4 regions of the Massilia sp. S19_KUP03_FR1 genome follow, and region 2 is predicted to be linked to each of the others. Evidence: predicted binding sites of a transcription regulator. Region 2 holds the regulator's gene; each other region holds the start of a gene.

Region 1 (7,664 bases), on a different contig from region 2:
GGTCAGATCAAATTAGTTGAACAGTGCTTCGTGCACGAGGTGTCGGTGTGGTGGAATGGTAGCTGCGGATGGCGGCTGTAGATACAGCTTGTCACCGTGACCAGCAACTACCTTTTACGCAACCTCGGCCACGCGCGGCACATGCTTGCAGCGTCGATGGCAGGGAAACAAGAATCATACCGATTGAATCATCATGGATAGCCAAGACCGTTCGCAACGGACCCACCTCGTCGAACGCGCCGCGCGCAAATTGCGCGGTGAATCTTCTCACCTCAGCACTGGAACCGATGATGCCGTGCCCCTCAATGAGGACAGCGTGACGCAGCACGTGCCGCCCCACCTGGCCGTGGTCGGCGCCGTGCCGGCCACCGATTCGTTGGCGCCCGGCGCCGGCGACATCGATCCACCGCCACCCGAAGACCCGCCCCAGCCGCGTTCACAACCGCCGCGTCGCAGCCGCATCAAACCGGCCTTGCTGCTGCTGTTGCTGGTGCTGCTGTCGATGTTCGCCTTCTGGGCCGTGCACGAATCGCGCACCTCGAACATGCAGGCCAGGTTCTTCAGCGAACTGGTGGCCAAGGCCAATTACAAGATGGAAGCGGGCGCCAGCAACGCCATCCGCTTCCCGAGCGACAGCCCGTACGACGAGCGGCTCGGCTACTCGAACCTGCCCGACTATCTCACCAAGCTCAAGGCGCGCGACTATTCCATCGCGGCACAGGCGCACCTGTCGCCGAAGATGCTGGAACTGTCCGACCTGGGCCTGTTCGCCACCTACCGCGAAAAAACCAAGGTCGGCCTCGAAATTCTCGACTGCCGCGCCGCGCCGCTGTTCACATCGCGCTTCCCGGAGCGCTACTACGCCAAATTCGACGAAGCACCGCCACTGCTGGTGGCCAGCCTGCTGTTCATCGAAAACCGCGAACTGCTTGACACCACCTACCCGAAGCGCAATCCGGCAGTGGAATGGGACCGCTTCTCGAAAGCCGTGTTCGACAAATCGCTGCACTCGGTCGGCATCGGCAGCGGCGGACGCGTGGCAGGCGGCAGCACGCTGGCAACGCAAATCGAAAAGTACCGCCACTCGCCGGAAGGGCGCACCAGTTCGCTGTCCGACAAATTGACGCAGATGGCCTCGGCCACCTTGCGCGCCTACCAGGGCGGCGAAGACACCACCGTCGCGCGGCGCCAGATCGTGCTCGATTATTTGAACACGGTGCCGCTGTCGGCCAAGGGCGGCTACGGTGAAGTGAACGGCATCGGCGACGGGCTGTGGGTCTGGTACGGGCGCGACTTCGCCGAAGTGAACCGCGAACTGAAAGGTGATGTCACATCGCCGCAAGCCGTGCTGGCCTATAAGGAGGCACTGTCGCTGATGATCGCCCAGCGCCGTCCGGCCTACTACCTGGGCGCCGGCGAAAAAGACCTCGAAACCCTCACCAACAGCCACCTGCGGGTGCTGGCCCAGGCCGGTGTCATCACGCCGGCATTGCGCGACAAGGCCATTGCCACCGTGCTGCATCCGGCGCTGCACTCCGGCGTGGCGGCGCCGGTGGCCAACACCTTCACGTCGCGCAAGGCGTCGAACGCCATCCGCGCGCATCTGGCCGGCCTGCTGGGCGACTCGCGCCTGTACAACGTCGACCGCCTCGATCTGTCGGTCACTACCACGCTCGACGGCAGCGCCCAGAAGGCGGTTACCGAAGCGCTGCGCCGCCTGCGCGACCAGGAAACCGCAGTGGCTGCCGGTCTCACCGGCAAGGGCATGCTGGGCAATGGCGACCCGTCCAAAGTGGTTTACAGTTTCACGCTGATGGAGCGCGGCAAGGACGTCAATTACCTGCGCATCCAGACCGATAACTACGACCAGCCGCTCGACATCAACGAAGGCGCCAAGCTCGATCTCGGCTCCACCGCCAAGCTGCGCACGCTTGTCACGTACCTCGACATCGTCGACCAGCTGCACCAGCGCTACGAGCCGCAGGATGTGGGGGCGTTGAAAAAGATCGTCATCGATCCGAAGGACCACCTGTCGCGCTGGGCCGTTGATTATTTCCTGGCTGCGCCAAAGGACCGCGGCCTGAAGGCCATGCTGGACGCGGCAATGGAGCGCAAGTACTCGGGCAACCCGGGCGAAGGCTTCTTCACCGGCGGCGGCTTGCATACCTTCGGCAACTTCAGCAAGAACGACGACTCGAAAATCCTGACCGTCACCGAGGGCCTGCGCCACTCGACCAACCTGCTGTTCGTGCGCCTGATGCGCGACGTGGTGCGCTACTACATGTTCCAGTTGCCGGGTTCCTCGGCCGCGCTGCTGGCCGACGCCGATGACCCGCGCCGCGCCGAATATCTGGCCCGCTTCGCCGACCGCGAAGGGCGCGACTTCCTGATGCGCTTTTATCAGAAATACCGCGGCAAGGATGCCATTGAGGCCGAAAAACTGCTGCTGGCCAGCATGCGTCCGACCCCGTCGCGCCTGGCCGCCACCTACCGCACCGTCGAGCCGACCGCCACGCTGGAGCAGTTCGGCAAGTTCGTGCACGACAACCTGCCGTCGGCGAACGAAGTCGATGATGCTCGCGTCGTCAAGATGTATGCAACCTACGATCCGGGCGCGATGTCGCTGGCCGACCGCGGCTACGTGTCGTCGATCCACCCGCTCGAACTGTGGCTGGTGGGTTATATGCGCAAGCATCCGAAAGCGAACTGGGACGAGCTGTCGAAGGCCAGCGTCAAGGAACGCCAGGAAGTGTATTCGTGGCTGTTCAAGACGCACCACAAATATGCCCAGGACCGCCGCATCGCCGGCCTGATCGAAGTCGAAGCCTTCCTGAAAATCCACGCGCAGTGGAAGAAGATGGGCTATCCGTTCGACTCGCTGGTGCCGTCTTATGCCACCACACTCGGCGCGTCGGCCGACCGTCCCGCCGCGCTGGCCGAGATGATGGGCATTATCATCAATGGCGGCGTGCGCAAGCCGGTCGAGCGCATCAATGCGCTGCACTTCGCCGAAAAAACGCCGTACGAAACGCTGGTCAAGCACACGGTTGCCGGCGCGCGCGAGCGCGTCATTTCCGCCGACGTGGCGCGCACCGCGGCCGATGCGATTCGGGGTGTGGTCTCGGACGGCACTGCCAAGCGTGTCAAGGAAGCATTCAAGCAGGCCGATGGCAGCATCATCGCCGTGGGTGGCAAGACCGGTACCGGCGACCAGCGCTTCGATGTCTACGCCAAGGGCGGCCGCCTGGTCGAGTCGCGCTTCGTAAACCGTTCGGCCACCTTCGTCTTCAACATCGGCGAGCGCTTTTTTGGCAGCATGACGGCGTACGTGCACGGCCCCGAGGCCGCGAACTACGACTTCACCAGCGCCTTGCCGGTGCAACTGCTGGTGACGCTGGCGCCGACGCTGATGCCGATGATCGAGCCGCAGAAGTCGGCAACAGCACCGGCAGCGGCGGCGACGCCCGTGCTTAAAACCTGCACGCAGTGAGTGAGGAGCGGCGTGCATCTACAAGGGCCAGCGGGGCAGGTGCAAAAATCCTGACCCGTATCCGCGCCTTCTCCCATTTTTCACTGCGCGACTTTCTGGTCGCTGCCGGTCCGACCATCGTGCTGGTGGCGACAGCCTTGTTCGCCGCGTGGTGGATCGTCGACCCGGCGCCGCCGAAATACGTCAGCATGGCCACCGGCCAGGAAAACAGTGCCTACGATGCGTTCGGCAAGCAGTACCTGCAGCGCCTTGCCAAAAACGATATTGCGGTCACCTTGCAACCGTCGCTCGGCTCGCAGGATAATCTGCAGCGACTCATCGACGGGAAAGTCGATATTGCGTTCGTGCAAAGCGGTTCGGCCGGCGCGGCCCAGGCCAGTGCCGCGGGACTGGAATCGCTGGGCAGCCTGTTTACCGAACCGGTTTGGCTGTTCATGCGCGAACCGGTCGCCGTCACCGAGCTGACCAGCCTGCGTGGCCTGCGCATCAACCTCGGTCCCGCCGGCACCGGCGTGCCCAAATTGTTTGAACAGGTGCTCGACGTGAACGGGGTCGAACTGCAGGACCTGAAAGTCACGTCCCTGGAAAACACCCCGGCCACGATGGCGCTGCTGGACGGCAGCATCGATGGCCTGGTGTTCAGTTCGGCGCCGGAAGCGCCGTTGATCCAGATGCTGCTGCAAACGCCCGGCATCAGGCTGTTCAACTTCGCCCAGGCCGAAGCCTACACGCGCCGCTTGCCGTTTCTGTCGCACGTGGTGCTGCCGCGCGGGATCGTCGACCTGGGGCGCGATATCCCGGCCCAGGATTACCACCTGATTGCGCCGACCGCCACGCTGGTCGCGCGCGCAGACGTGCACCCGGCCCTGATCGAACTGTTCGTGCAGGCGGCGTCAAATATCCATGGCGGCACTGGCTGGTTTCAGCAGCAGGGCCAGTTCCCGTCGCCGCGCTACACCGAGATTCCGGTGGCGCCCGGCGCCGCCAAGTTCTACCGCGACGGCCCGCCGCTGATGCAGCGTTACATGCGTTTCTGGCTGGCCAATCTGTTCGAGCGGATGGGCGTGATCGCGGTGGCGCTGGCTGCGCTGATCATTCCCCTGTCGAAGATTGTGCCGCCGCTGTACGTGTGGCGGATCCGCTCGCGCGTGTACCGCTGGTACGGGCAACTGCGTGCGGTGGAGCAGCAGCTGGCGCAGTCGGTCGACGGCGAGGGGCGGGCAGGGCTGTGCGATGCATTGCTCAAGCGCCTGGACGAAATCGAGGCGGGGGTGAACCAGGTGTCGATTCCGCTGGCGTTTGCCGATTCCCTGTATGGGCTGCGCAATCACATCAATTTTGTCAGGCAGCGGGTGCGAGCGGCGGCGTCGGTCGATGTGGCGAAGCCGTAAGCACCACCGGCATCAAGACCGTCACCAGCATGAAGACCGTCACCAGCATCAAGACCGTCACCCCGGCGAAGGCCGGGGCCCATACAGCGTCGAGCGTACTGTTTCGCTTATTGAGCATGGGTCCCGACGTTCGTCGGGATGACGGCGCGACAGTCGCGGAAAAAAGGGGGGGGATGCGTGCGCTCAAGCCCTTGAAACCGTTACGCCCCCATCCACGGCAAGCCCGCCTTGCACCACCCGCCGACGCTCTTGCGGTGTCCTTCCGCATCCTTGTCGCCTTCGAAACCCTCCAGGATATCGAACGCATTCTGATAGCCCCGCTCGGTCGCCACCCGCGCCGCGTGCCTTGAGCGCACGCCCGATCTGCACAGGAACATCAGCACCTCGTCGCGCGACGCGACTTGATCGAGCTGTTCGGCAAAGACCGGATTGGGCACGCCACCCGGCCAGGTACTCCATTCGACCGCGGCATGCTGTGTGACGGGAATGACGACCTTGCCGACCCAGTCACGTTCAGCATTGGTGCGTACATCGATCAGTTTGACTTTGGGGTCGCCCTGCAACAGCGCATACGCTTCCTGCGGCGTGACGGCGCCGGCATACGGTTGGTCCAGCGCCCGGGTGCGGGCGGCGGCAAGTAGACGTTCGGTGGAACTCATGGCGGTAGCCTCAGTAGATACAAATGCGAATGCACAAAATCGGTGCGCACCATCCGGGTGCGCTGCTGATCGAATGCACTAGTGCGGTGCGTTTTGATCGTGCTCAACAATACTCGAAATCGGCGCGCAAAAGCCTATTCTAAGCGCTCACTACGGGGTTTTCCATTCCTCGCGGGTAGTGGTGTATTGACATTAAGCTGGCATGGATTCTGCTATTATCGCTGGGTGCTCGTGGTGCTGCTAACAAGGCCACCACGCCCCCTTTTCATTTAGGAGAAACGAATGGCAATGTCCGCCGCAGAAGTACTGCAAATGGTTAAAGACAACGAAGTAAAATTCGTTGATTTCCGCTTCGCCGATACGCGCGGCAAAGAGCAACACGTGACGGTTCCCGTGTCGCACTTTGACCTCGACAAATTTGAGTCCGGCCATGCCTTCGACGGTTCGTCGATCGCCGGCTGGAAAGGGATCGAAGCGTCGGACATGCTCCTGATGCCAGACCCGGCTACCGCCAACATCGACCCGTTCATGGAAGAGACCACGCTGTTCATGCAGTGCGACGTCATCGAACCGTCGGACGGCAAGGGCTACGACCGCGACCCGCGCTCGATCGCCAAGCGCGCCGAGGCTTACCTGAAATCGTCCGGCATGGGCGACACCGCCTATTTCGGTCCTGAGCCAGAGTTCTTCATCTTTGATTCGGTGCGCTGGAAAATCGACATGTCCGGCTGCTTCGTCAAAATCGACTCCGACGAATCGTCGTGGGCGACCGATGCCAAGACCGAAGGCGGCAACAGCGGCCATCGTCCGACCGTCAAGGGCGGCTACTTCCCGGTACCACCAGTGGACAGCTTCCAGGACATGCGTTCGGAAATGTGCCTGATCCTTGAATCGCTCGGCATTCCGGTCGAAGTGCACCACCACGAAGTGGCCGGCGCCGGCCAGAACGAAATCGGCACCCGCTTCTCGACCCTGGTCGAGCGCGCAGACTGGACCCAGAACCTGAAATACGTGGTCTGGAACGTGGCCCACAGCTACGGTAAAACCGCCACCTTCATGCCAAAACCGATCGTTGGCGACAACGGCTCGGGCATGCACGTGCACCAGTCGATCTGGAAAGACGGCAAGAACCTGTTCGCCGGCGACGGCTATGCCGGCCTGTCCGATACCGCCCTGTACTACATCGGCGGCATCATCAAGCACGCCAAGGCGCTCAACGCCATCACCAACCCGGGCACCAACTCGTACAAGCGCCTGGTGCCTGGCTACGAAGCACCGGTCAAACTGGCGTACTCGGCCCGTAACCGTTCCGCGTCGATCCGCATCCCGCACGTCGCCAATCCAAAAGGCCGTCGCATCGAGACCCGTTTCCCGGATCCACTGGCCAACGTCTACCTGTGCTTCGCGGCACTGCTGATGGCCGGCCTGGACGGTATCGCCAACAAGATCCACCCGGGCGAAGCAGCGTCGAAAGACCTGTACCACCTGCCGCCGGAAGAAGACGCGCTGATCCCGACCGTCTGCGCTTCGCTGGAAGAAGCCCTCGACGCACTGAACAAGGACCGCGAGTTCCTGACCCGTGGCGGCGTGTTCTCCGATTCGATGATCGATGCCTACATCGAACTGAAAATGCAGGAAGTGACCCGCATGCGCATGACGACCCATCCGGTCGAGTTCGATATGTACTACTCCTGCTAACAAGCAGACAACAACGGGTAGTAAAAACACCAGAAAGTGTTACGCTGGTGTAACAAACGCGAGCAAAGCCCTGGCTTTCCTCGCGTTTTTTCATGGATGCGGTATATTTTGGCTGACTTTATAGACGCACGGCATCGCCCGTGCTTATCCTCCCGATGCGAATGACAATCCGACTTGCTACAGGCGCGTTTGCGGCCTGTGCCGCCCTGCTGTGTGGCGGCGCCCACGCCCAGTCGGCCATTTATAAATGCGTCGATGCGCAGGGCCGCGTGGAGTTTACCGACGTCAGCAAAGCCGGCTGCAAGTCGCTCGATTTGCCCGGCTCCTATCCTGCGCCGGTGCGCCGCGGTGGTGCGAGCTCGCGCCAGGGTAGTGCGTCTGCACCAATCGCAAGTCCGGCCAATTTCCCGCGCGTTGACGGGGCCG
Region 2 (7,664 bases):
GCACCGCGACTCGTCCGACCGCCTTGCCGTGCTGGCCCGCACCATGACCGAAGAAGTCCCCGAACTCGACTTCATGAAGCAGACCTTCAATACCCCCGCCCTGCTTGGCGAAATGGGGGCAGGCACGGCCCTCACGAATCTCGCGCTGGCGATTGCCTACGCTAACCACTTCGGCAAGAACGTGCTGGTGGCCGGCACCACCGACCAGGAGGAGCTTACCGCCACGGTCGTGCTGCCGCCGCCCGTCGTGCGGCCGATCGTGCCCGGCGCACCCTGGTTCCGCGCCCGGGGCGGCAACCATGCCTATTTGCCGTGGTGGGGCTTGCGCCATGATGCACCGCGCTACCCGCAAGGTTTTTCGCAGTGACCCACCACGAAAGGACATGCCATGCGTCGCGTGATTCGATTGAACGATCCAACCAGCCATGGCGGCAAGGTCGTCGCCGCCGCGCCTAATACGACCGCGATGGGCGTTGCAGTGGCGCGCAAGGGCGACCGCTGCTTTTGTCCGATGAAAGGCCATGAAGTATGTGTGATCGCCGAGGGCGATCCGCATGTCCTGATCGACGGCGTACCGGTTGCGTTCGAGGGCCACGCCACGAGCTGTGGCGCGACGCTGATGTCAACCGTGCCGAAGAGCGGCTGCGGCTGAGCGCAGAATCAAAAAAGGTGCACATCAGGCGCCGTGATCAGGAAACGCTGCCCGACATAGTCGAAGGTGATCGCTTGATCCTGGAAAGGCACCATGCCGATCGTGCCGAACAGGCTCGAGCCCCCAAATGCCGGCTGCTTGTCAATCGTGCAGAACGATGCCCCGGTACCGGTACCTAGCCCAATCGGCCCGATATGGAACGCAGCGCGGATCGGTGCCGTGCGACAGAGCATCGGATGATTCCACGACATCGTTGTTACCGCCACCGCATCGCGTGCGCCGGCTGGCCCTACCAGCGCCAGCCAATCAGGTTCGTGAAACACAATCAATTGTGCAGGCGCGCTGCCGGTGTCGACGATCAGGGAAACGCGGCGCCGGTCAGCGAGCGTGACTTCGATGAGCGGGACCTGCCCATGCCCTTCCTCACTGGTCGTCATCGTGAAGGGCACGCTATTCGCATCCGTTGCGACGAGCGCAGCGGCGCCTTCGATAAAGCGAAAGCGGGCATGGCGCAAGTCCAGCGTCAGATTACCGTTCGCGAACAGATCGTTGCCGATGGTGCCCACCAGGGGGCCGACATCGGTCAAACGGCATCCGGTTTCCCGGTGGGCTGCATCGTCGGGGTAGATCAGGTTGAAGGTACGCCGTCCCAGCATGGCACCGACGCCGAACTGGCCGATCACGAGCTGCCCGGCGTTCGCGGCGTAACGCACTGGCAAGCCCGAGCGATACAACCGGCTGGTGCCTACCGCTGTGTCGAGCTGCATGCTGCACGCGTTACCGTCGAGTGTGACCGGCAGGACGATGGCGACTCTGTCTGTCACGAAACCCGGCTGCGCCTTGATCGCCCAATTGAAAGGATACCAATCGCTCGCCGCCGCGGCAGCAGTGAGCCACGTGAGTGCCAGTATCGGCACGCAGCATCGAAGCAAGCACATCATCATCGAATCAACCTTCTTGTTGAGCATGTTCTTTCGATGATAATTTATAAGTTACCAGAAAGCAAAAAAGGCGCCCATGAGGCGCCTTCCCTGTTCAGTTGGTATGCATTACACCGGGACGGCAACGCCCCCTTCAGTCAGGTGTTTGATGGCCTGATGGTCATGCTCGTGTACTTTTTCCTTGTATTTCATGACCTGGCGGTCGAGCCGGTCGATGAGCGCATCGACGGCGGCGTACAGGTCGTGCGAAAGGCTTTCGACGTGCAGCAATTTGCCGGACATTCGAAGATTGATTTCTGCTTTTTGTCGTTTGTCTTTTTCCGTCAGATTGTCGACGGTGAGGATCACGGCGATGTCGATCACTTGATCGAAGTGGCGGCGAATGCGTTCCAGTTTGGCCTGGACATATTCGCGAATGGCGGGGGTTACTTCAAGATGATGTCCACTGATGGTGAGATTCATACATAAACTCCTTTGAAGAAATGCCACGCTCGGTGCCGTACGCGATGCGCGCCGGTCGAACGCCTTACATGGACTTGCGCAAGGTAACAGGAGGGATCTTTAATGCTTCACGGTATTTCGCGACCGTGCGGCGCGCGATGACCATCCCCTGTTCCCCCAGCATGTCCGCGATCTTGCTATCAGAAAGTGGATTTTTAGGGTCTTCTGCTCCTGTGAGTTGCACAATCAATGCCCGGATCGCCGTCGAGGATGCTTCTCCTCCCGCATCGGTGGCGACGTGGCTGCCAAAAAAGTACTTCAGCTCAAACATGCCGTGTGGGGTCAGCATGAATTTCTGGGTGGTGACACGTGAGATCGTGCTCTCGTGCAGACCTAGTGTATCAGCAATCTCCCGAAGAACAAGTGGCCGCATGGCAACAGCACCGTGCGAAAAGAAATTCTTTTGGCGCTCCACGATGGCCTCGGAAACGCGCAGGATCGTGTCGAAACGCTGGCGCATGTTCTTGATCAGCCACTTCGCTTCCTGCAGTTGCGCGCCCATCTGGGCTTCGCTCTTGCCCTGCTTGAGCAAGGCGGCATAGGCGCTGTTCACGCGCAGGCGCGGCATCACGTCCTGGTTGAGCATGCACACCCACGCGCCCTTGACCCGCTTGACCACCACGTCGGGCACGACGAAGTCCGACACGTTCGACGCAAACACGTTGCCGGGGTGCGGATTGCAGGCGCGGATGACCACTTGGGCCTCGCGCAAATCTTCATCGTCGCAATCGAGTGCTTTTTTCAGCTTGGTGGTTTCGCGCTGGGCGAACCAGGTCAGGTGATTTTCGACGATGGCCAGCGCCATGCGCCGCGTAACCATCGGGATGCCCGCCATGCGCCGGATCTGCAGCGCCAGGCATTCGGACGCATCGCGTGCACCCACGCCGACGGGATCGAAACTCTGCACCAGCGACAGCGCCGTTTTCAGTTCATCGAGATCGATCTCAAGTTCTTCCGGCAGGCGCGCGTGGATGTCGTCCAGCGACTCCTCCAGGTAGCCATTGTCGTCCAGTCCATCGACCAGGATTTCGACCAGCGCGCGGTCGCGCTGCGACAGCACCGCCAGGCGCGCCTGCTCCATCAGGTGCTCGCGCAGCGTGGTGCCGGACGCTTCGATCTGGGGGCGCGATTCTTCGTCGTCGCTGCCCTTGGCGCGGCTGCTGTCGCTCCAGTCAGTGTCGCCGTCGTGGCTGACCTGCGCTTCTTCGCCGCTGCCGCCGCCCTCTTCTCCGCCACCTTCGGCCGCGCCTTCAGCAGGCGCCGGCGCATCCTGGCTGCCTGGCGCGGGAGGGGCTTCGCTCTGCGCGCCTGGTGCGTTGATGGCGCCGTCGCCCAGCAGCCGCACGGAGCGGTCGAGCGGGTCGTCGAGGCGCTCCAACAGCGGGTTGTCGGACAGGGCCTGCTCCAGCTCCTGGTGCAGCTCGAGCGTCGAAAGCTGCAACAGCCGGATCGACTGCTGCAACTGCGGCGTGAGCGCCAGGTGCTGCGAGGTCCGAAGCTGGAGTGATTGTTTCATCCCTTACATCCGGAAGTGTTCGCCGAGGTACACGCGCCGCACCGACTCGTCCGCGATAATATCGTCGGGACGGCCGGAGGCCAGCACCGCACCCTGGTTGATGATGTAGGCGCGGTCGCAGATGCCGAGCGTTTCGCGCACGTTGTGGTCGGTGATCAAGACGCCGATGCCACGCTCTTTCAGGAAGCGCACAATGCGCTGGATCTCGATCACGGCAATCGGGTCGACCCCGGCGAACGGTTCGTCGAGCAGCACGAAGCGCGGATTGGTGGCCAGCGCGCGCGCAATTTCAACGCGCCGCCGTTCACCGCCGGACAGCGACATGGCCTGGTTCTCGCGCAGTTTTTCGATCTGCAGGTCGGCCAGCAAGGTGTCGAGGCGATCGTTGATCTGGGCCTTCGACAGCGCCTTGCCGTCCACGGTCTGCAGTTCGAGCACGGCGCGGATATTGTCTTCGACGGTCAGCTTGCGAAACACCGACGCTTCCTGCGGCAGATAGGACAAGCCCATGACGGCGCGCCGGTGAATCGGCAGGCTGGAGATGTCGACGCCGTTGATTTCGATGGCGCCGGCGTCCGACGGCACCAGGCCGACGATCATGTAGAACGACGTGGTTTTGCCGGCGCCGTTCGGGCCCAGCAAACCAACCACTTCGCCGCATTTGACCTGCAGCGACACGTCGCGTACCACCAAACGTTTGCCATAACTCTTCTGCAGCCCCCGCACGATCAGGGTGCTGCCGCTGTCAATTTCCGCCATTATTTCTTACCCGCTGGGGCTGGGGCTGGGGCTGGGGCTGGGGCCGCAGCTGCGGCGGCCGCCGTTTTACGGGGTGCCAGGATCAGCGTGCCGCGGCCTTTGCCGACACGGCTCTCGCCACTGACGTCATTGCGCACCAGCGCGACTTCCTTGCGGCTGTCGTAGGAAATGAATTCGCCATCGACCTGGTTCGACAGGCGCGTGCCTTCCAGGTTTTTCACGGTCGCGTTGTTAAACAGCTTGGCCATCTCGGTGCGCTCGTCGTATTCGATGCGCTGGGCCTGCCCCTCCACCCACAGGTCCGGGCCGCCGTCCTTCTTCTGGCGGAATGTGGCCATCTTGCCCGGCACGGTGGTGAGCGTGACGCTCATGTAACCGTCGGCCGACGCCTGCAGCACGGCCTTTTCCGATTTCATGATCAGCGTGCCGCGCGTGAGGATCACGTTGCCGGTCAGGATGCGGGTCTGCGTCACTTCGTCGACGTCGGCCGAATCGAAGTCGATCACGGCCTGTTTCAGCGAGTCGGCCTTTTCGGCGCTGGCATGGAAGGCAAGCAGCGACAGCACGGCGGCGGCGAAGATTTTTTTCATGGGAATCAATCCTGGTTCAAAGGGCATGTGTCGGTTTTTATCGTTGAATTATTTTGGCGTCCGCGGCTGCGACACGATCTGGCCCTGGCTGACCACGTGCAGCTTCTGCGTTGCATTATTGGCCAGCATGCCGACGCCCGTCAGCCTGGACGTGCCGAGCAGGATCTCGACCGGTTGATCGGTCTTGACGATTTCATCGTCCGGCAAGGCGCTCAGCGCCTGACTGTGAATCTGCAGCGCCTGCGTCTTGCCAGAGGCGGGGCGCAGCACTTCCACGTCGCCCTTCATGTCGACCTGGTTCTGCTCATGCAGCACCTGCGCCGTTTTGGACGTGACGGTCATGCTCGGACGGCCGGGAGTCATGCTGCGCATCACCGGCTTGTCGATGTCAGAGACATCGGTATCGGGCCGGTGCGACAGCCTGGCGCCGGAAAGCACGTAGTGCGGCAGGCCGGCGGGCGACATGCGCACGTAGCTGAAGTTTTCGACGATGTAATCGGGCTCGCTCGATTTCACGTCGACGTTCTGTTCGCCCTGGTCCTGCGTCACCTGCACCAGCCAGAAGCTGCCCAGCGCCAGGAACACAGCGCCCAGCATCAGACCGATCAGGGGCCAGCGGTGCGCGGTGCGCTTGGAATGACTTTTTTGGCTGTTGGGCATGGGCTCAGTAACCAATCACGCGTAATAAGGCGCAAGCGCCGCATCATACGTGCCCTGGGCGCGCATCACGAGATCGCACACTTCGCGCACGGCGCCGCGGCCGCCGGCCGCGCGCGTGACGTAGTGGACGCGATGCTGCACGTCCGCATGACCGCTCGGCACGGCCACCGCAAAGCCGACCTTGGTGAGCAGCGGCAGGTCGATGACGTCGTCGCCGATGTAGCCGCATTCATCGGCCGTGACGCCGGTCGCCTCGAGCAGCTGGGCAAAGGCGACGCGCTTGTCGTGGATGCCCTGGTAGACGTGGGCGATGCCGAGATCGGCGGCGCGTTTCACCACGATGACCGATTTGCGCGCGCTGATGATGGCCGTGACGACCCCGGTTTTGGCCAGCAGCTGGATACCCAGGCCGTCAAGGACAAAAAAGGTCTTGCTCACTTCGCCGTCGGCGCTATAGGTCAGGCTGCCGTCGGTGAGCACGCCGTCGACGTCGAAGATCATGACTTTGATGCGTTTCGCGCGCTCGATGTGAGCAAGTGGAGGGGTCGACATCATCAGATCACCTTTGCACGGGTCAGGTCGTGGATATGCAGGGCACCGACCAGCACGCCGGCGGTATCGACCACCAGCATCTGGTTGATGCGGAATTCTTCCATGATGGCCACCGCGTCGACCGCCAGCTGCTCGGCCTGCACGCTGCGCGGGTTGGCGTGCATGACATCGCGCATGACGATGCTGGAAAAATCGTGGTCGCCGGCGATCAAGCGGCGCAGGTCGCCGTCGGTGAATACGCCGAGGGGGCGCTGGTCGGCGTCGACCACGGCCGTCATGCCCATGCCCTTCTGGCTGATTTCGACCAGCGCTTCGAGCAAGGGCGTATCCGGCGCGACCATCGGCAAGGCAGCGCCGCTGCGCATCACGTCGCGCACGTGGGTCAGCAGGCGCCGGCCCAGCGCGCCGCCCGGGTGCGAGCGGGCGAAGTCAGACTCCTTGAAACCGCGCGCGTCGAGCAGCGCCATGGCGATGGCGTCGCCCAGCGCCAGCGTGACGGTGGTGCTGGCGGTGGGGGCCAGGTTCATCGGGCAGGCTTCCTTGGCCACGAACACGTTCAAGTGCACATCGGCCAGCAGCGCCAGGCTCGATTGCGGCTTGCCGGTCATGGCAATCAGGGGCGCGCCCATGCGCTTGACCATCGGCAGGATTTCCATCAGCTCGGCCGACTCGCCCGAATACGACAGGGCGATGACGACGTCGTGCGGCGTGATCATGCCCAGGTCGCCGTGCGCGGCTTCGGCCGGATGGACGAACATGGCCGGGGTGCCGGTGGAAGCGAGCGTGGCGGCGATCTTGCGCGCGATGTGCCCGGACTTGCCGATGCCGGACACCACGACGCGGCCGCTGCACGCATACAACAGCGCAACGGCGCGCGCCACGCTGTCGTCCTGGTCGAGGCGGGCGTCGAGCGCACGAATGGCGTCGCCTTCAATAACCAGGGTTTCGCGCGCCAGCATCAAGGCGCGGCGCGCCTGCTCGGCGTCGAAACTTTTCAGCATTATTTTTCCATCGGTTACACTCATCGTGCCAGTATAAACGAATTGCGAAAGCAAAAAACCTGCCAGTGATTTTCTGGCCTCGAGACTGTGCATTCCTCTTCATTTTTCGCGCAGGGCACATGGTTTCAGGACTCGAACTAACCCTTCTTCTGTTAGGCAGCGCGGTACTCGGGGTGGTGGCGTTCCGGATGTTGCACCTGCCGCCGATGCTCGGCTACCTGGCCGTCGGCGTCCTCATTGGCCCGCATGCGCTGGGCCTGGCCGAAGAAAACCACACCACCAGCGCGCTGGCCGAGTTCGGCGTGGTGTTCCTGATGTTTTCGATCGGTCTGGAATTCTCGCTGGCCCAGTTGCGCGCGATGCGCCGCATCGTGTTCGGCCTGGGGCTGGCGCAGGTGGTGCTGACCATCGCCGCCGCCTTGCTGTTCGGCTGGGCCATCAACCGCTTTTCGCCGTTTGTCATCAGCTGGCAGGCCGCGTTCGCGCTGGGCG
Region 3 (7,664 bases), on a different contig from region 2:
TTACGTTGGCGCCCCAGCGCGCTGCTTGCACAAGTTGCGTCCTGGATTGCTCAGACGCGCCCTGCAAGGCGCCCGGCGCTCCGGTAGCCGGGCGCGTGCCCATGCCTGATCCATTTTTTACGCGCGCCGCCCTTGCATCTCTGTGCCGCATGCTGCGCGCGCTGGCGGCCGTTGCATTGGCCGGCGCGGCGGGTGTGGCGGGGAGCGCCGAGGGCCTTGCGCAGGCACCCGCTGCGGCGCCCGCGCCCGCGCAAGCGCCGCTACCAGTGCCGGCACCGGGGCCAGCGCTGGTGGCGCCCCAGCCGGCCCCCGAAGCGCAGCCCGGCGACGAACGGCGGGTCAAGGCAGCCTTCCTGTACAAATTCCTCGGCTATACTGAGTTTCCGTCAACCGCCTTTGGTGACCCGGCCAGCCCCGTGCTGATTGGCGTGTCCGGATCGGACGACATGCTGACTGAATTGGCACGCACGGTGGCCGGTCGTACACTCAATGGCAGGCCGATCACGCTGAAAGCGGTCCGTGAAGGTGACAATCCCGGTCCGCTCCACCTGCTGTTCGTCGCCGGCAGTGATCCGCTGCGGGTCGCACGCGTATTGCGCGGCGCGCCGGGAGCGCTGTTGATGGTGACTGAATGCGAGGGTGGTTTGCAGCAGGGTAGCGTGATCAATTTCAAGATGGTCGATGAACATGTACGGTTCGATGTGTCGCTCGACGCAGCGGAAAAGAATAACGTCCGGCTCAGTTCGCGACTCCTCAGCGTGGCCAGCCACGTGCAGAAAGGCAACATATGATGCGCGCCCAAGACACCGGCTCGGTCCGCAGCAAAATGATCTTGATGGCGGTCGCCACCACGCTGGCGGCCTTGCTGGCAGCATCGGTCGCCATGCTGTTGGTAGACATGCGCATGTTTCAGCGTTACTGGATCGACGATTTGAGCACCCAGGCCGACATTATGGCCACCGTCACCGCGCCGGCACTGGCCTTCAACGACGCCCGCGCCGCGCAGCAGAGCTTGTCCGTATTGCGCGTGCGCCCGCAAATCCTGGGTGCCGCTATCTATAACGCCAGCGGCACCCGCTTCGCGACCTATGCGAACCGCGACGCCGGCGAAGCGGTATTTCCGGACAAGCCCGAGCGGCCCGGCCACCGTATCGAGCAGGGCGCACTGGTGGTGTATCACGACATCGTCGAAAACGGCGAACTGATCGGCACGATCTACATCCGCAGCCGCTACGGCATGGTCGATCGCCTGCTCAGCTACGGTGCCATCCTTGGCGGCGTGATGCTGGGCGCCCTGTTGATCGCCGCGCTGGTCGCCTCGCGCCTGCAGGCCGCCATCACGCGGCCCCTGCAGGCGGTCACGAATGTGGCGCGCCAGGTCATGCAGCGGCGCGATTTCACCTTGCGCGTGCCTGGTAATAACAGCGGCGAGATCGGCGTTCTGGTCGATTCATTCAACGACATGCTGGCCGAAATTGGCCGCCGCTCGCACGCGCTGCAGGAAGCCAACCTGACGCTCGAACACGAAATGCAGGTGCGCCACCGCGCGGAAGAAGCCTTGCTTGTGGCTGACCGCCGCAAGGACGAGTTCCTGGCCACACTGGCGCACGAGCTGCGCAACCCGCTGGCGCCGATCCGCACCGGACTCGATATCCTGCGCCTGCGCAGCGGCGACGCCCAGGCGACCCAGCGTGCGACCGACATCATGGAGCGCCAGTTGCGCCAGATGGTGCGCCTGGTCGACGATTTGCTGGATGTGTCACGCATTAACACCGGGAAATTCGCCATCAAGATGGGACGGGTCGAGCTGAAAGCGGTCGTCAACGATGCCCTCGAAGTGGTGCGCTCATACATCGAACTGCATGGCCACGAGCTGCACATCGATTTGCCGGACCGTCCGGTATTCTTGCACGGCGACGCCACGCGCCTGGCGCAAATCCTGTCGAACCTGCTCAACAATGCCGCGAAATACACCAACCGCGGCGGCCGGGTCAACCTCGCGGCCCGGGTCGAGGACAAGACCCTGGTGCTGGTCGTCTCCGACAATGGCATCGGCATTGCCCCGGACATGCTGAACTCGGTCTTCGACATGTTCGTGCAGGTCGATTCCACGCTGGAGCGGACCAACGCGGGACTCGGAGTCGGCCTGTCGCTGGCGCGCCGCCTGGTCGAACTCCACGGCGGCACCATCGAAGCGCGCAGCGCCGGCCTCACGCGTGGCAGTGAATTCTCGGTGCGCCTGCCGATTGTGGTCGAGCCAGAGCTGCCCACCAAGACCACGCCGGCCGCCTTCATGTCGTCGGAAACCTTCCGGATCCTGCTGGCCGACGACAACGTCGACTTTGTCAACAGCATCGGTGCGCTGCTGTCGGCCATGGGGCACAGCGTTGTGATCACCCACAACGGACCCGACGCGCTCACCGCCGCAGCGCGCTTTTGCCCCGACTACGCCTTCCTCGACATCGGTTTGCCCCTCATGTCCGGCTACGACCTGGCGCGCGGCATCCGTCAGATTGCCTGCGGCAAGCTGACGGTGATGATTGCCGTGACGGGCTGGGGCCAGGAAAAAGACCGCCAGCTTGCCTTCGAGGCCGGGTTCGACCACCACATGGTCAAGCCGGTGCGCTTCGAGCAGATCGAAGAGATTCTCAGCAACCGCAGCATCATCAAGAAGATGCGCACCTAGCTAGCAATGAGCACCTCGAACAAGCTGCCGCGCCGCGCAGCCAGTATGGCGACCGTCGGCAATGCTTGTTCGCGGCGCCTTCAGGCCAGCTTGCGTGCCCGCCGCCGCGCCGCCACCCCAAGCAACCCCAGCCCGCCGGCCAGCATGCCCAGCATGGCCGGCTCAGGCACCGGGGTGAGCAGCACCGCGCCGCCGTAGCTGGCGGCGCCATCCGATACCACGGTGCCATCGACTTGCAGGTAGTAGCTGCCGGGGGCGATCGCGTCGCCGGACAGTTGCCACACGTCGAGCGCGCCGCTGGCCAGCGGGAAACCGCTGGCGACCAGGTCGTTGGCGGCGCTGTACAAATTGAATGCCGAGATATCCAGGCCCGTGGTGGTGGTGCGGCTAATCGATGCGACGATTGCGTCAACGTCGAAGGAATAGTCGCCTACCGTGAACGTGAAGCGGTCGGCAAACGTGTTGCCGTTATTGTCGATGCCGAAGCTGTCGCCGAAGAAGCCGGCGCTACCGGACGTCAGCGACAGGGCTTGCGGGGGCGCCGAAATATCGGCAGCACTGGCTGGACTGATGGCTGCCACGGCCAGTACACAGGCGGCCAGCAGCGAGGTGGAACGTTTCATGGTGTACCTCCAAAAAAAAGACAGGCTTCGTTTTCAGTTCTGGCTTTCGAGAGATTATGCTAGCTGAATGGCTGCGATCGCGCATCCATGAGCCCAGACGAGTACGCTCCCGACAACGTTCGTGTCAGCGAGAAACTTTGAGCGCCAGAGAGGGCGCTTCATAGGAGAAGTCAGGGTTTTATTTGATGAGCGGAAAAGTCTTGTTGAACATTTCACGCGATGTAGGAGGGCGCTGACAGGATGTGGCGATATTCGATTTCGACGTGGCCGCTTTCATAAAACGGCGCAGAAAAGAAAAATGGCCCAGAAATTTCTTTCTGGACCATTCTTCAACATACTGGTGCGGCTGGCAGGAATTGAACCCACGACCCCTTGGTTCGTAGCCAAGTACTCTATCCAACTGAGCTACAGCCGCGACGAAGAAAATTATATCAGCTTTGGCGGAAATGGCAAAGCGGCAATCTGAACGCAAGCCGGAAACCATGGCAGATTCGTGCAGTTGGCCCACCTGGGACGGATAGGGCTGGCATGAGAAGCGCATTCAGCCACTACTACCTGAGCCCGGCTGGTCCGGTGCGCCCCGATCCGATCGCAGCACCGCGATCGCTTGTCGTTAGCAGATCCTGCTGCGCGACATGCGAGGGCGAATGCGTACCGGCAGGCCGCTGGGATGCCGGGATGTCATGCCCGGACGGCATTGTTGCGCGTGGCGGAGGTTATGCCGCTCAGGAATCCGTTAGGGTTGCGTTGCGCTGCAATCGGCGCCTTCCAGGCGAAAAAAAACCCGCAGCGCCAGCGGGTTCGGGACGGGCGACCTTGCGCTTACAGCGACTTCTTGCGCGACACGGCGCTGCTGGCTAGCAGGCCGATGGCCAGCAGGGCCAGCGGCGCCGGTTCGGGCACTTCGCTGTCGCGACCGACCGTGTAGCCAATATCGACCAGGCCATACTGGAAACGATCCAGGGAGTTGGTAGGGAAGGTGTTGGCGGTGCAGTTGTTGCAAAACTTCGTGGTGAGATAGTTGATGTCGCCCGCTGGATACCATGATGATGCGAGGTCGTAACCAAAGTAGTAAGCGGCGTCCGCGTCGTTGCCGATTCCCATTACCAAATAATGGGCGCCGGACGTGAGCGCCACCGACGAACCCAGGCTGGCCCAATTCCATTGGCCGCCGGTAGCGCCTTTGATGGTCGTTTGCGCCAGCACAGACGCGGTGGCGACATCCCACAGGCTGAGCGTAAAGCTGCCGCTGGTGAAGGCCGCAATACCCAGTTGCGATACGTACAGATTGTTCGTACCGGCAGTGAATTCCCAGCCCCGTGCGTTTTGATAGAAGTTGTTATTCGTATTGAAGCCCACTGGCGCTTGGTCATCGAGGGTATGGATGGGGTCGGCGTAGGACGCGAACGACAACAGGGCAAGGGTCAGGCAAGCGGCGATTTGACGAAAGCGATTCATGAGGACTCCAAAGTTGATGTTCTTACGGATATCACAAAGCAATGTTCATGCCTGAAATATGATTTCGTTTTAAACCATAGACTTATATCTTGCTGTGTCGTTTCCCGTTGCGGCAATGTAAGATTTTTCGACAAGAAACAAAAATTGCGCTGTTGTAAATGCAGCCATCGATCGCACTCCTCCCGGATGGGCGACGCGCTGATGCGCCAGTGACGCACGGTTCTGGCCGGCGCGCCGCAACACATCGCCGACGTCATGTCCGGTTTTTTCGCGGCGCGTTAGCAAGGCGCCATCAACAGTCGATTTTCGGTTATTTGTGCGCCAAGGCTCGCCGCCGGGCGAGCAGGGCGATCTCGATGGGTACAAGGCGGCCGAGCACTCCTTCAGGCTGCGTCAATGATCACCTTGCAAAGAGGGTCTTGTTGATTATCGATACAGGGGCCGGGATGAGATTGTCTGCAATGCGCACAGGGCATGGTCGCGCGGGTGCCCCGATAGCGAAGGCAACAACAACGAAAAAGGACTTAAGCAGCATAAGCTACTTAAGTCCTCAATTTCAAACACGAATTTTGGTGCGGCTGGCAGGAATTGAACCCACGACCCCTTGGTTCGTAGCCAAGTACTCTATCCAACTGAGCTACAGCCGCGAAGCAACGATTATAGCATCATTGGCTTGCTTCTGGATAAAAATGACGTTGATTCTGTTCTGTGGCGCTGGCATTGCAAGGGCGCCGGCGCGCGCCGAAAAAGCGCGTGCGAAAACCAAAAAGGGATCAGATATTTTTATCTGACCCCTCATATTCTGGTGCGGCTGGCAGGAATTGAACCCACGACCCCTTGGTTCGTAGCCAAGTACTCTATCCAACTGAGCTACAGCCGCGAAGCAAAGATTGTAACATCATCGTCATGTTTCTGGAAGGCCATGTTACTTGCCTTGTCGATTCACTACGCTTTTGTTCTTCGTCAGATTCTGCACGATACTGCCTGTGTTTCCCCTGACTCGAGGGCTTGCCCCCCGAAGAAGCAGCATTGTAGAGGGGGCATGGCACTTTGTCCAGTCTGATCTGCGCGCGCCGCAAAATGGTTTGCCGATTAGTCGCTTTTTGGATTCCGTGGCCGCGCTTTCAAACCGCGCGGCCGATCAGCTGCCACCGGCTCTGCGCCATCTGGTAAATTAAGCAATCTGGGTCGGAGAAACGGTTGTGTATGCAGGGTTTCATGAAGTCGTGGCTGCTTGGTGTAGCCCATGCGGTGCTGTTGCTGGGAATAGCAGCCTGGAGCCTGCATGCGGCCGCCGCGCCGCGCAGCCTGCGCTTTGAACGCCTGGGCGTCGAGCAGGGTTTGTCGCAAGAGTCGGTCCATACGGTCCGGCAGGACCGGGACGGGTATATCTGGATCGGCAGCCAGGCCGGCCTGAACCGATACGACGGCTACAAGGTCAAGGTCTTCCGCAACGATCCGGCCGATCCGTCCAGCCTGGTCGACAACTTCGTGATGGCCTCGTACGAGGATGACCAGGGGCGCATGTGGTTCGGCACCAAGGGCGGCCTGACCCGCTTCGACAGCGCGACCCAAACCTTCCTGCGCTACCCGGCACCCACCACGGCGCTGCAAACCAACCAGCTGGTGCTGGCGATCGTGGGTGACCGCAGTGGCGGCCTCTGGCTGGGCACGGCCGATGGCCTGAAACACTTCGACCCGCTCACCGGCCGCTACCGCAACTGGCGGCACGACCCCGACGACCCCTTCAGCCTCGCCGACGACCGGGTGAATGCCCTGGCGCTCGACCCGCAAGGCAACTTGTGGGTCGGCACCGCGGACGGGCTCGACCAATTGGCGCCCGGCGCGCGCAATTTCACCCATTACCGTATCGGCGTGCTGGCGGCCGAGCGCAAGCGCAATCATGTCGTCGCCTTGTCGATGGGGCCGCGCGCCACCCTCTGGATCGGCACGGACGCCGGGCTGGAACACTGGCGCCTCGGCGGCGGGGCGCCGGAGCGGCATCGCCTGACTGCCGCCGAGGGCATCGGCGCGGGGCGTATCCGCGCGCTGTACCACGACAGCGGGGACAACCTGTGGGTCGGCACCGACACCGAGGGCCTGAAATGGCGCGACCCGTCCAGCGGGCAGTTCGTCACCTACGCGCGCCAGGCGCTCGATCGCCACAGCCTGTCCGACTCCCAGGTCACCTCCGTCCTGGTTGACCGCACCGGCACCTTATGGGTCGGCACCGTGTGGGGCGGCGTCAACCGCAGCGACCTTGCCAGTGGCGGCTTCAATCGTCTGAATCAGAATCCTGACGTGAAGGATGGCCTGCAGTCGGACAAGATACGCGTGATCACCGGCGACGGCGCCGGCAAGCTGTGGATCGGCACCACGGGGGGCGGCCTGTCGCACATCGATCCGCGCAGCGGGCGCGGCGCGTCGTTCCGGCGCGACGACAAGCGGCCAGGCTCCTTGCCCGAAGACAGTGTCGCGGGCCTGGTGCGCGATGGCGCGCGCCTGTGGGTCGGCAGTCCCACCGGCGTGTCCTGGAGCGATGGCGACAGCGGCGTGTTCCACCCGATGTCACTGGGCCCCGATGCGAACAGCAACCACGTGCAGGAGATGATTCTCGGGCGCGACAAAACGCTGTGGATCGTCACGCGCGGCGGCTTGCACGCACTGGCGCCGGATCGCAAGGCGCGGCGCACCTGGCGCCACGATCCGCACGATCCCGACAGCCTGGCCGAAAACTACGGCTTCACCTTGCTGGAAGACCGCGCCGGCATGCTGTGGGTCGGCACCGACAACGGACTGGACCGCTTCGACCGCGCCAGTGGTGCGTTCACCCATTTTCGCCACGATCCGCGCGATCCGGGCAGCCTGGCGCACAGCCGCGTGTACGACCTGTACCA
Region 4 (7,664 bases), on a different contig from region 2:
GCCGGTCGTCGCCGTGCGCAGCACCATCAGTAATGGCTTCCGCGCGCCGACGATGGCCGAGCAGTACTACTCGGCCACCAACGTGTCGCCCACCTCGGCCTTCGTGCAACTGGCCCCGAACTCGGTGGGCGCAGCGCTGGTTGGCGTGAACGGCCTGAAGCCGGAAAAATCGCGCAACTACAGCGCCGGCCTGGTGCTGCACCCGGCCAACGACGTCGCCCTGACGTTCGACGCCTACCAGATCGAAATCCGCGACCGCATCGTCGGCTCCGGCGCCATCTACGGTTCGGGCGGCTCGACCAATTCGCCTGCCGTGGTTGCCGCCATCCGCGCCAACGGCAACGTTCTCGACCCGACCGTCACGCAGACCGGCATCAACATCTTCTCGAATGCGGTCGATACACGCACGCGCGGCATGGAAGCGGTGTTCACCACCAACTCCGACTTCGGCGCCAACGGCCGCGTGGCATGGTCAGCAGCGGCCAGCTACAACACGACGTCGGTCATCAAGATCAACCAGGCCCCAACCCAGTTGCAACCGCAAACCCTGCTCGACCAGGCCGCCATTTCCGACCTGGAAACGGCGTCGCCGAAGTTCCGCCTGAACCTGGGCGCGCTGTGGAAAATGGGCATGTGGTCGGTCAACCTGCGTGAATCGTTCTATGGTTCGGCGTCGGAATACGGCACCGAAGACGGCGGCGAGTACTTCGAAACCAAAATCAAGTCGAAAGCGACCACCGACCTGGAAGTGTCGGCCCGCCTGACCAAGGCATTGACCTTCTCGATCGGCGCCAACAACCTGTTCAATCAGTATCCGGACAAGGTCAACGCGCAACTGGTGGCAGCGCAGCGCGCGGCACTCGATAACGCGGCAGTCACGCAGTATCCGAGCTTCTCGCCGATCGGCATCAATGGCGGTTACTACTATGCACGGGCCAGCTACACGTTTTAATTGACCCGCGCTGTTGCATCGCCAGAAAGGCTGCTCGATGAGCGGCCTTTTTTTCGCCTGAACGCAGGGAACTAGACGACTGGTCTAGTTTGGTGTAAAGTGGCGCCATGGCCAAAGCATATCCATCCGAAACCTCCGACGTCCGCGCGAACATCCTTGCGGCGGGCCAGCGCATCATGTCCGGCAAGGGTTTCTCGGCCGTGGGATTGAACGAAATCCTGGCGGCGGCCAGTGTGCCCAAGGGCTCGTTTTACCATTATTTTGGTTCCAAGGACGCGTTCGGTGTAGCGCTGCTGGACAGCTATTTTGCTGCTTATCTCGCCGAGATGGACGAGGTGCTGGGGCAGTCCGGCGTGGCAGTGGCGCAGCGCCTGATGCAGTATTTCGACAGCTGGCAGGCGAACCAGTCTTTTGCCGATTGCCAGGGCAAGTGCCTGGCAGTGAAACTGGCGGCGGAAGTGGCCGACCTGTCCGAAGCGATGCGCCTGGCGATCGACCACGGGACAGCGGGCATCGTTACCCGGCTGACGGCGGCGCTGGAGGCGGGCGTGCGCGACGGTTCGCTGGCCATCGATGGCAATGCGGCGCAGCTTGCTGCTACCTTGTACCAGCAGTGGCTGGGCGCCAGCGTGATGGTCAAGATCATGCGCAGTACCGCGCCGTTCGACGCGGCCCTGGCAGTCACGCGCCGGCTTTTGCACTTGCAGCACTGATTTTTTCGGCACGCCATCCGGCGCGCTTTTTTGGGCCACGTTTTAGACGACCGGTCTATTTATTTTGAATAATTGAGGAGCACTACCCATGAAAATCCTGATGATCCTGACGTCCCACGACCAACTCGGCAGCACCGGCCGTAAGACCGGCTTCTGGCTGGAAGAGCTGGCAGCACCCTACTACGCGTTCAAGGACGCTGGCGCCGAGATCGTGCTGGCGTCGCCATTGGGCGGCCAGCCGCCGCTCGATCCGAAGAGCGACGAGCCGTCCTCGCAAACCGAGGCCACGGTACGTTTCAAGGCCGACGCCGCAGCCAATGTTCAGCTGGCCAACACGGTGCGTCTCGACAGCGTGTCGCAAGCCGATTTCGACACCGTGTTTTATCCGGGTGGCCACGGCCCGCTGTGGGATCTGGCCGAAGATGCGTCCTCGATCGCGCTGATCGAAGCGTTCCTGGCGGCGCACAAGCCGGTGGCGCTGGTGTGCCACGCACCGGGTGTGCTGCGCCACGTAAAAAATCCGGATGGCTCGCCGCTGGTGCAGGGCAAGCAGGTTACCGGATTCACGAATAGCGAAGAAGAAGCGGTCGGCTTGACGGACATCGTGCCGTTCCTGGTGGAAGATGAACTGAAGGCCAAGGGCGGCATTTTTTCGCGCACCGATGACTGGGGCGTGCATGTCGTCACCGACGGTTTGCTGACCACTGGCCAGAACCCTGGGTCGTCGACGGCGGCGGCAGAAAAACTGTTGCAGCAATTGCAGAAATAAATAAAAAAGGCAGCCTGAACCGGCTGCTTTTTTTCGCATAAAATTGATGCCATGCAAAACACGGCACTCATCCTCATCGACATGCAACACGGTATGCAGACCTGGCGGCCTGCATACCGCAACAACCCGGGCGCAGAGGCGCAGATGGCGGCGCTGCTGCACGCCTGGCGCGGCGCTGGCCTGCCGGTGGTGCACGTGCGCCACATCAGCCGTGATCCCACTTCCGTATTCGCACCCGGTCAGCCCGGCGCGGCATTCCAACCCGCGTTCGCGCCATTGCCGCTTGAACACGTCGTCGAAAAAAATGTCCCCGATGCATTCATCCAGAGTGGCCTGGAGCGCTGGTTGCACGTGCGCGCCATTCGCGATGTCGTCATCGTCGGCGTGGCCACCAACAACTCGGTCGAATCGACCGCCCGCTCGGCCGGCAACCTGGGGTTGATTGCAACCGTGGTGGCCGATGCGACCTACGCGTACGCCCAGGCCGACTATGCCGGCGTCGAGCGCAGCGCGGAAGACGTGCACTCGATGTCGCTGTCGAATTTGAACGGTGAATATGCCACAGTGCGCAGCAGCGCGGACGTGCTGCGGGCGTTAAAACAAGGCTAGTCGCCGTGCACGACGCCATCCCAGCCTGGCGGCGCCGCGTTGCCGGGCCAGCGCGCATCGACCTGCGGCATCTTCGCGCACAGGGATGCCATCACAAACCAACCGCTCGGCACGGCCCGACACTCCCAGCGCAGCTGACCGCGGTGGCCGATCTGGTCCCAGGCCACACCGACGTCGGTTGGCGCCGGCAAGCGGGTGCGTGCGCGATCCGGCGCGCTAAATGACGATCCATCGCTTGCCTGCGCAGTCCATGGCGCGACGACAGCGTGCGCATCCGTCGCAACGGGCGGCGACGCACCCGCCATGCCAGCAACCAGCGCCAGCGCGCCCAGGCTTTTCATCCGTACTGACATGCCCATCCAGCTTACTCCACACGCCGAAAATACCAAAAAACATTGCCCAAAAATTAGGGTCAGAGTCAAATTAATCAGCAATTTTATGAAATCGAAGCGTTCGCGATTCACAAAATTACCAAACAATTCTACTCTGACCCTAATTGTTGGGTAAGAACTTTGGGGCAATGATTAGTGGATGATGGTGGCTTTTTCGTGCATCGCCGGTGCGATGCTGGCGGTGCTGCGGACGGTGGTGACGTCGGCGGGGGTGACGGCGGCGGCCTTGTTGCCCCAGGCGGCGCGGACGTAGGTGATGATCGTTGCCAGTTTTTCATCGTCCAGCGACCCGCCAAATGCCGGCATGCCTGCACGACCTTTGAGGATCGTGGCGATGACAATGGTTGGATCGCCCTGGGCGAAGACATTGCCTTTCAAGGCAGGAAACGCGCCGGGGATGCCGAGGCCGGTGGCCTGGTGGCAGGCGGCGCAGTTTTTGGCGAACAAGGTCTTGCCGTCCAGCGCTTGCGCCTGCACGACCGATGCAGCCAGCGTCAAGGCCAGCGCGGTCAGCGTCAGTTTTAACGTCGGGTTCATGCTGCGGCTCCCTGCGTGCTCAGGCGTTGGTGGATGCGCTCCATCTGCTGCCACGCCGATTCGATGGCGCCGGCTTGCCAGCCGCCCAGGTAGCTCATGTGCTCGCCTGCCAGCAAGGTGCGCTGCTCGCCTTCGACCAGCACCGGATAGGCTTGCGCGCGCGCCTCCTCGCTCCATTCGGCCCAGCCGCCCATATTGTATTTGACCAGGTGCCACGCCACCGAGAACGAGGATTCGTAGTTCTTCCGATACGCGCCCGGGAAGATCTTTTCGCCCGCCGCCACGGCATACTCGGCCCGTTCGGCCGGCGACAAGGCCGACAGTTCGGCCGCATCGGCGCCAAAGCTATAGTAGCCGAGCAAGGTGCCCTTCTTGCCTTGCCAATTCCCGGAAGGCAGCGAGATCAGGTTGATGCCCTTGGTATCGGTATAGACGTGGCCGCCATAGATCTGGTCATCCTCTTCCCAGAAGCGACGCCCCATCTGCAGGCCGATCTTGCACACCGGCGCGTATGCCGCGGCGGCCAGTGCCGTCTTGAACTTGGGTGAGAAATCGGCGTCGACCATGCGCAGCACGGACAGCGGCATGGCGCACAGGCAGAAGTCGCCCTTGACCACCGACATGGCGCCCGTATGCGTATCCTTGACGGTGACTTCCACCCCATTCGGCAGGTTGCGCAACTTCTGCACTTCGCTGTGATATTTGATCATCTTGCCGACGCGCTTCTCGAACGCCTTGGCGATCGCATCCATGCCGCCGACCGGCTGCAACATCGTCGATTGCTGCGTGAATTCGTGCACCGAATGATAGAAATGGCCCAGTTTCGATTCCAGCAAGCCGGAAAACGCCAGCGGATCGGACGGCACCCCCGGGCCAGGCTGCATGCCCGCCCCCGGATTCACCTTGAAGCCGCGCCCCTCGGTACCGCGATACGTCAAATCCTTTTTCGACAGGTAACCTTCACCGACCAGGTAATCGATCAGCAAATCCTTGTCGGTCGCATTCACCTGCTGGTCCATGACGCCACTTTTCAGGCTCTTGGCCAGCAACTCGTCGACGTAGCCGCGCATGTCGGCCTTGACTTCGAACTGGCGCAGGCGCTTGCCTTTCAATGGTCCGGCGGCATTGTCGTTGTAGATGTAGGCCGCATCGTTATCGTTATTAAACAGTTCCAGCGGCACACCGAAGGCGCTGGTGTAGTGCAAGGTCGAGCGATGGTTGAACGGAATGCGCCACGGGCCAAAATTGATGTACTGGCCGCGGTCGAAATTGCACACCTGCTTCGCGCCGCCCAGTTCTTCCAGCACGGTGCCGCTGCGCGCCGTCTGGCAGCGACCGCCGGCGAAATCGCGCGCTTCCAGCACTTTGCAGGTGTAGCCCAGTTTGCTTAATTCATAGGCCGCCGTCATGCCAGCCAGGCCCGCGCCGAGGATGACCACGGTTTTACCTTTGCCACTGCCGGAAAGCATCGGCGGTGCATCGCGGGTCGACGCGATGTCCATGCCCCAGGCTTTCATACTGGCCAATAAGAACCCGCTGCCGCCGACGGCGAGCGCTTTACCGAGGAAATCACGGCGGGTGGGAATACCTGAAGAGTGAAGCGGAATGGCGGGCGTCTTGATCATGATTACCTGGACGAAGTGAAGGAAGGTTCAAGTATTCGTTCAGCAAGACGCATGCCATGGCTTGTTGCCCGGGCACACCCCGGCCTGCACTGTGGCGGTGCGGTTTTTTCGTCAGAAAATGGTGCAAACTGCATAACGATATGAAAAACGCGACATTCGCATGCTGCGCTTCATCTGGCGCCGCGCTGCTGTGTTTACCCGGCCTGCGGTGCGCCGCCTCCAAGTGCCTGAATGCTAAGGTGGGCCAAACGATCAACACGCGGATGAGGCAAACAAATGGGTCAAACAGTCGGTGATTTTTTTGTCGGGCGCCTGCTTGAATGGGGCGTGCGCCGCATCTACGGCTATCCGGGCGACGGCATCAACGGGGTCATCGGCGCGCTCGACCGGCTGGAAGGCAAAATCGAATTCATCCAGGTGCGCCATGAAGAAATGGCGGCCTTCATGGCGGCCGCGCACGCCAAGTTCACGGGAGAATTGGGCGTGTGCCTGTCCACCGGCGGCCCCGGCGCCACCCACATGCTGACCGGCCTGTACGACGCCAAGCTCGACCACATGCCGGTGCTGGCCATCTGCGGCCAGGCCGCGCGCAGCATCCGCGGCGCCCACTACCAGCAAGAAATCAACCTCGACCGCGCGTTTGCCGACGTGGCCGAATATGTCCAGGAAGTGGCCGTGCCCAGCCAGGTGCGGCACGTGCTCGACCGCGCCATTCGCATTGCCGTGTCGCGGCGCGGCGTGGGCGTGGTGATCCTGCCCAACGACTTGCAGGAACTGCCGTACGAAGATCCGCCGCGCGAGCATGGCAGCGTCTTTTCCGGCACCGGCTACAGCCTGCCCAAAATCGTGCCGTTCGAGGCCGACCTGCAGCGCGCCGCAGACGTTCTCAACGCGGGCACGAAAGTCGCGATCCTGGTCGGCGCCGGCGCGCAGAACGCGCTCAGCGAAATCATCGGTGTGGCGAACAAGCTGCAGGCGGGCCTGGCCAAGGCGCTGCTGGGCAAGGCGGCCGTGCCCGACGACATTGCCTGGGTTACCGGTTCGATCGGCATTCTCGGCACCAGGGCCAGCTGGGACATGATGAACGCGTGCGATACCTTGCTGATGATCGGCACCGCCTTCCCGTACGCCGAATTCCTGCCCAAGGAAGGCCAGGCGCGCTGCGTGCAGATCGACATCGATGCGGCCATGCTCAGCATCCGCTATCCGGCCGAGGTCAACCTGCACGGCGACAGCGCGCTGACGCTGGCCGCCCTGCTGCCCCTGCTCGAACAAAAAACCGATGCCACCTGGCGCGACCAGATCGTCGCCTCCATGCTCGACTGGTGGAAAGTCGCCGAAGCGCGCGCCATGCAGCACGCCAACCCGATCAATCCGCAGCGCGTGGCATGGGAACTGTCGCCGCGCCTGCCGGCCAACGCCATCATCACCAGCGACTCCGGCTCGTGCGCCAACTGGTACGCGCGCGACGTCAAAATCCGGCGCGGCATGCTGTGCTCACTTTCCGGCGGCCTGGCCTCGATGGGCGCGGCCGTGCCCTACGCCATCGCCGCCAAGTTCGCGCACCCGGCGCGCAGCGTGGTCGGCATGGTAGGCGACGGCGCCATGCAGATGAGTAATATGGCCGAGATGATCACGGTGGCCAAGTACTGGCAAGGCTGGGAAAATCCCACCCTGATCATCTGCGTGTTCAACAACGAAGACCTGAACCAGGTAACGTGGGAACAGCGCATCATGGAAGGCAATCCGAAATTCGAGGCGTCGCAGCGCATCCCGAATGTGCCGTATCACCAGTTTGCCGAAATGATCGGCCTGGTCGGCATCTATTGCGACAAGGACGAGGACGTGGCCTCGGCGTGGGAGCGCGCGTTTGCCGCCGGGCGCCCGGTCATCCTCGAATTCAAGACCGACCCGGAAGTACCGCCGCTGCCCTCGCACATCACCTTCGAGCAGGCGAAACAGTTCATGACCAGCGCGCTCAAGGGCGACCCGAGCGAAGGGTCAATGCTGCTGGGCGCGGCCAAGCAACTGCTGAGCAGCATCTTGCCGCATAAATCCTAGCTTTCC

The links. The regulator sigma-54, encoded in region 2, starts transcription at its own class of promoters, with help from an activator protein. The targets are predictions, from matches to a motif close to TGGCANGNAANCTGCTTT.
Region 1: a site for sigma-54 is predicted at 5,739-5,756, ahead of glnA (type I glutamate--ammonia ligase). Genes of this name have one in related genera too.
Region 3: a site for sigma-54 is predicted at 4,803-4,820, ahead of V6M87_RS09650 (PEP-CTERM sorting domain-containing protein). Genes of this name have one in related genera too.
Region 4: a site for sigma-54 is predicted at 5,637-5,654, ahead of V6M87_RS08785 (flavin monoamine oxidase family protein). Genes of this name have one in related genera too.

The regions. Positions count from the first base shown of each region.
Region 1 covers NZ_JAQQPS010000017.1:16,450-24,113, forward strand. Annotated here, with positions in the region: gene V6M87_RS18655 (transglycosylase domain-containing protein) at 194-3,490, shown strand; gene V6M87_RS18660 (TAXI family TRAP transporter solute-binding subunit) at 3,541-4,881, shown strand; gene V6M87_RS18665 (rhodanese-like domain-containing protein) at 5,082-5,540, opposite strand; gene glnA (type I glutamate--ammonia ligase) at 5,823-7,238, shown strand; gene V6M87_RS18675 (DUF4124 domain-containing protein) at 7,400-7,664, shown strand, end outside.
Region 2 covers NZ_JAQQPS010000014.1:162,120-169,783, reverse strand. Annotated here, with positions in the region: gene V6M87_RS17045 (hypothetical protein) at 1-367, shown strand, start outside; gene V6M87_RS17040 (PAAR domain-containing protein) at 389-652, shown strand; gene V6M87_RS17035 (hypothetical protein) at 661-1,620, opposite strand; gene hpf (ribosome hibernation-promoting factor, HPF/YfiA family) at 1,702-2,055, opposite strand; gene V6M87_RS17025 (RNA polymerase factor sigma-54) at 2,120-3,610, opposite strand; gene lptB (LPS export ABC transporter ATP-binding protein) at 3,614-4,369, opposite strand; gene lptA (lipopolysaccharide transport periplasmic protein LptA) at 4,369-4,959, opposite strand; gene lptC (LPS export ABC transporter periplasmic protein LptC) at 5,008-5,619, opposite strand; gene V6M87_RS17005 (KdsC family phosphatase) at 5,635-6,174, opposite strand; gene V6M87_RS17000 (KpsF/GutQ family sugar-phosphate isomerase) at 6,174-7,196, opposite strand; gene V6M87_RS16995 (monovalent cation:proton antiporter-2 (CPA2) family protein) at 7,292-7,664, shown strand, end outside.
Region 3 covers NZ_JAQQPS010000007.1:88,175-95,838, reverse strand. Annotated here, with positions in the region: gene V6M87_RS09670 (YfiR family protein) at 102-791, shown strand; gene V6M87_RS09665 (hybrid sensor histidine kinase/response regulator) at 788-2,686, shown strand; gene V6M87_RS09660 (FxDxF family PEP-CTERM protein) at 2,767-3,309, opposite strand; tRNA gene V6M87_RS09655 (tRNA-Arg) at 3,648-3,724, opposite strand; gene V6M87_RS09650 (PEP-CTERM sorting domain-containing protein) at 4,132-4,767, opposite strand; tRNA gene V6M87_RS09645 (tRNA-Arg) at 5,338-5,414, opposite strand; tRNA gene V6M87_RS09640 (tRNA-Arg) at 5,571-5,647, opposite strand; gene V6M87_RS09635 (sensor histidine kinase) at 5,986-7,664, shown strand, end outside.
Region 4 covers NZ_JAQQPS010000006.1:201,966-209,629, forward strand. Annotated here, with positions in the region: gene V6M87_RS08755 (TonB-dependent receptor plug domain-containing protein) at 1-952, shown strand, start outside; gene V6M87_RS08760 (TetR/AcrR family transcriptional regulator) at 1,060-1,665, shown strand; gene V6M87_RS08765 (type 1 glutamine amidotransferase domain-containing protein) at 1,754-2,434, shown strand; gene V6M87_RS08770 (cysteine hydrolase family protein) at 2,486-3,043, shown strand; gene V6M87_RS08775 (hypothetical protein) at 3,040-3,396, opposite strand; gene V6M87_RS08780 (c-type cytochrome) at 3,568-3,972, opposite strand; gene V6M87_RS08785 (flavin monoamine oxidase family protein) at 3,969-5,597, opposite strand; gene V6M87_RS08790 (thiamine pyrophosphate-requiring protein) at 5,874-7,658, shown strand.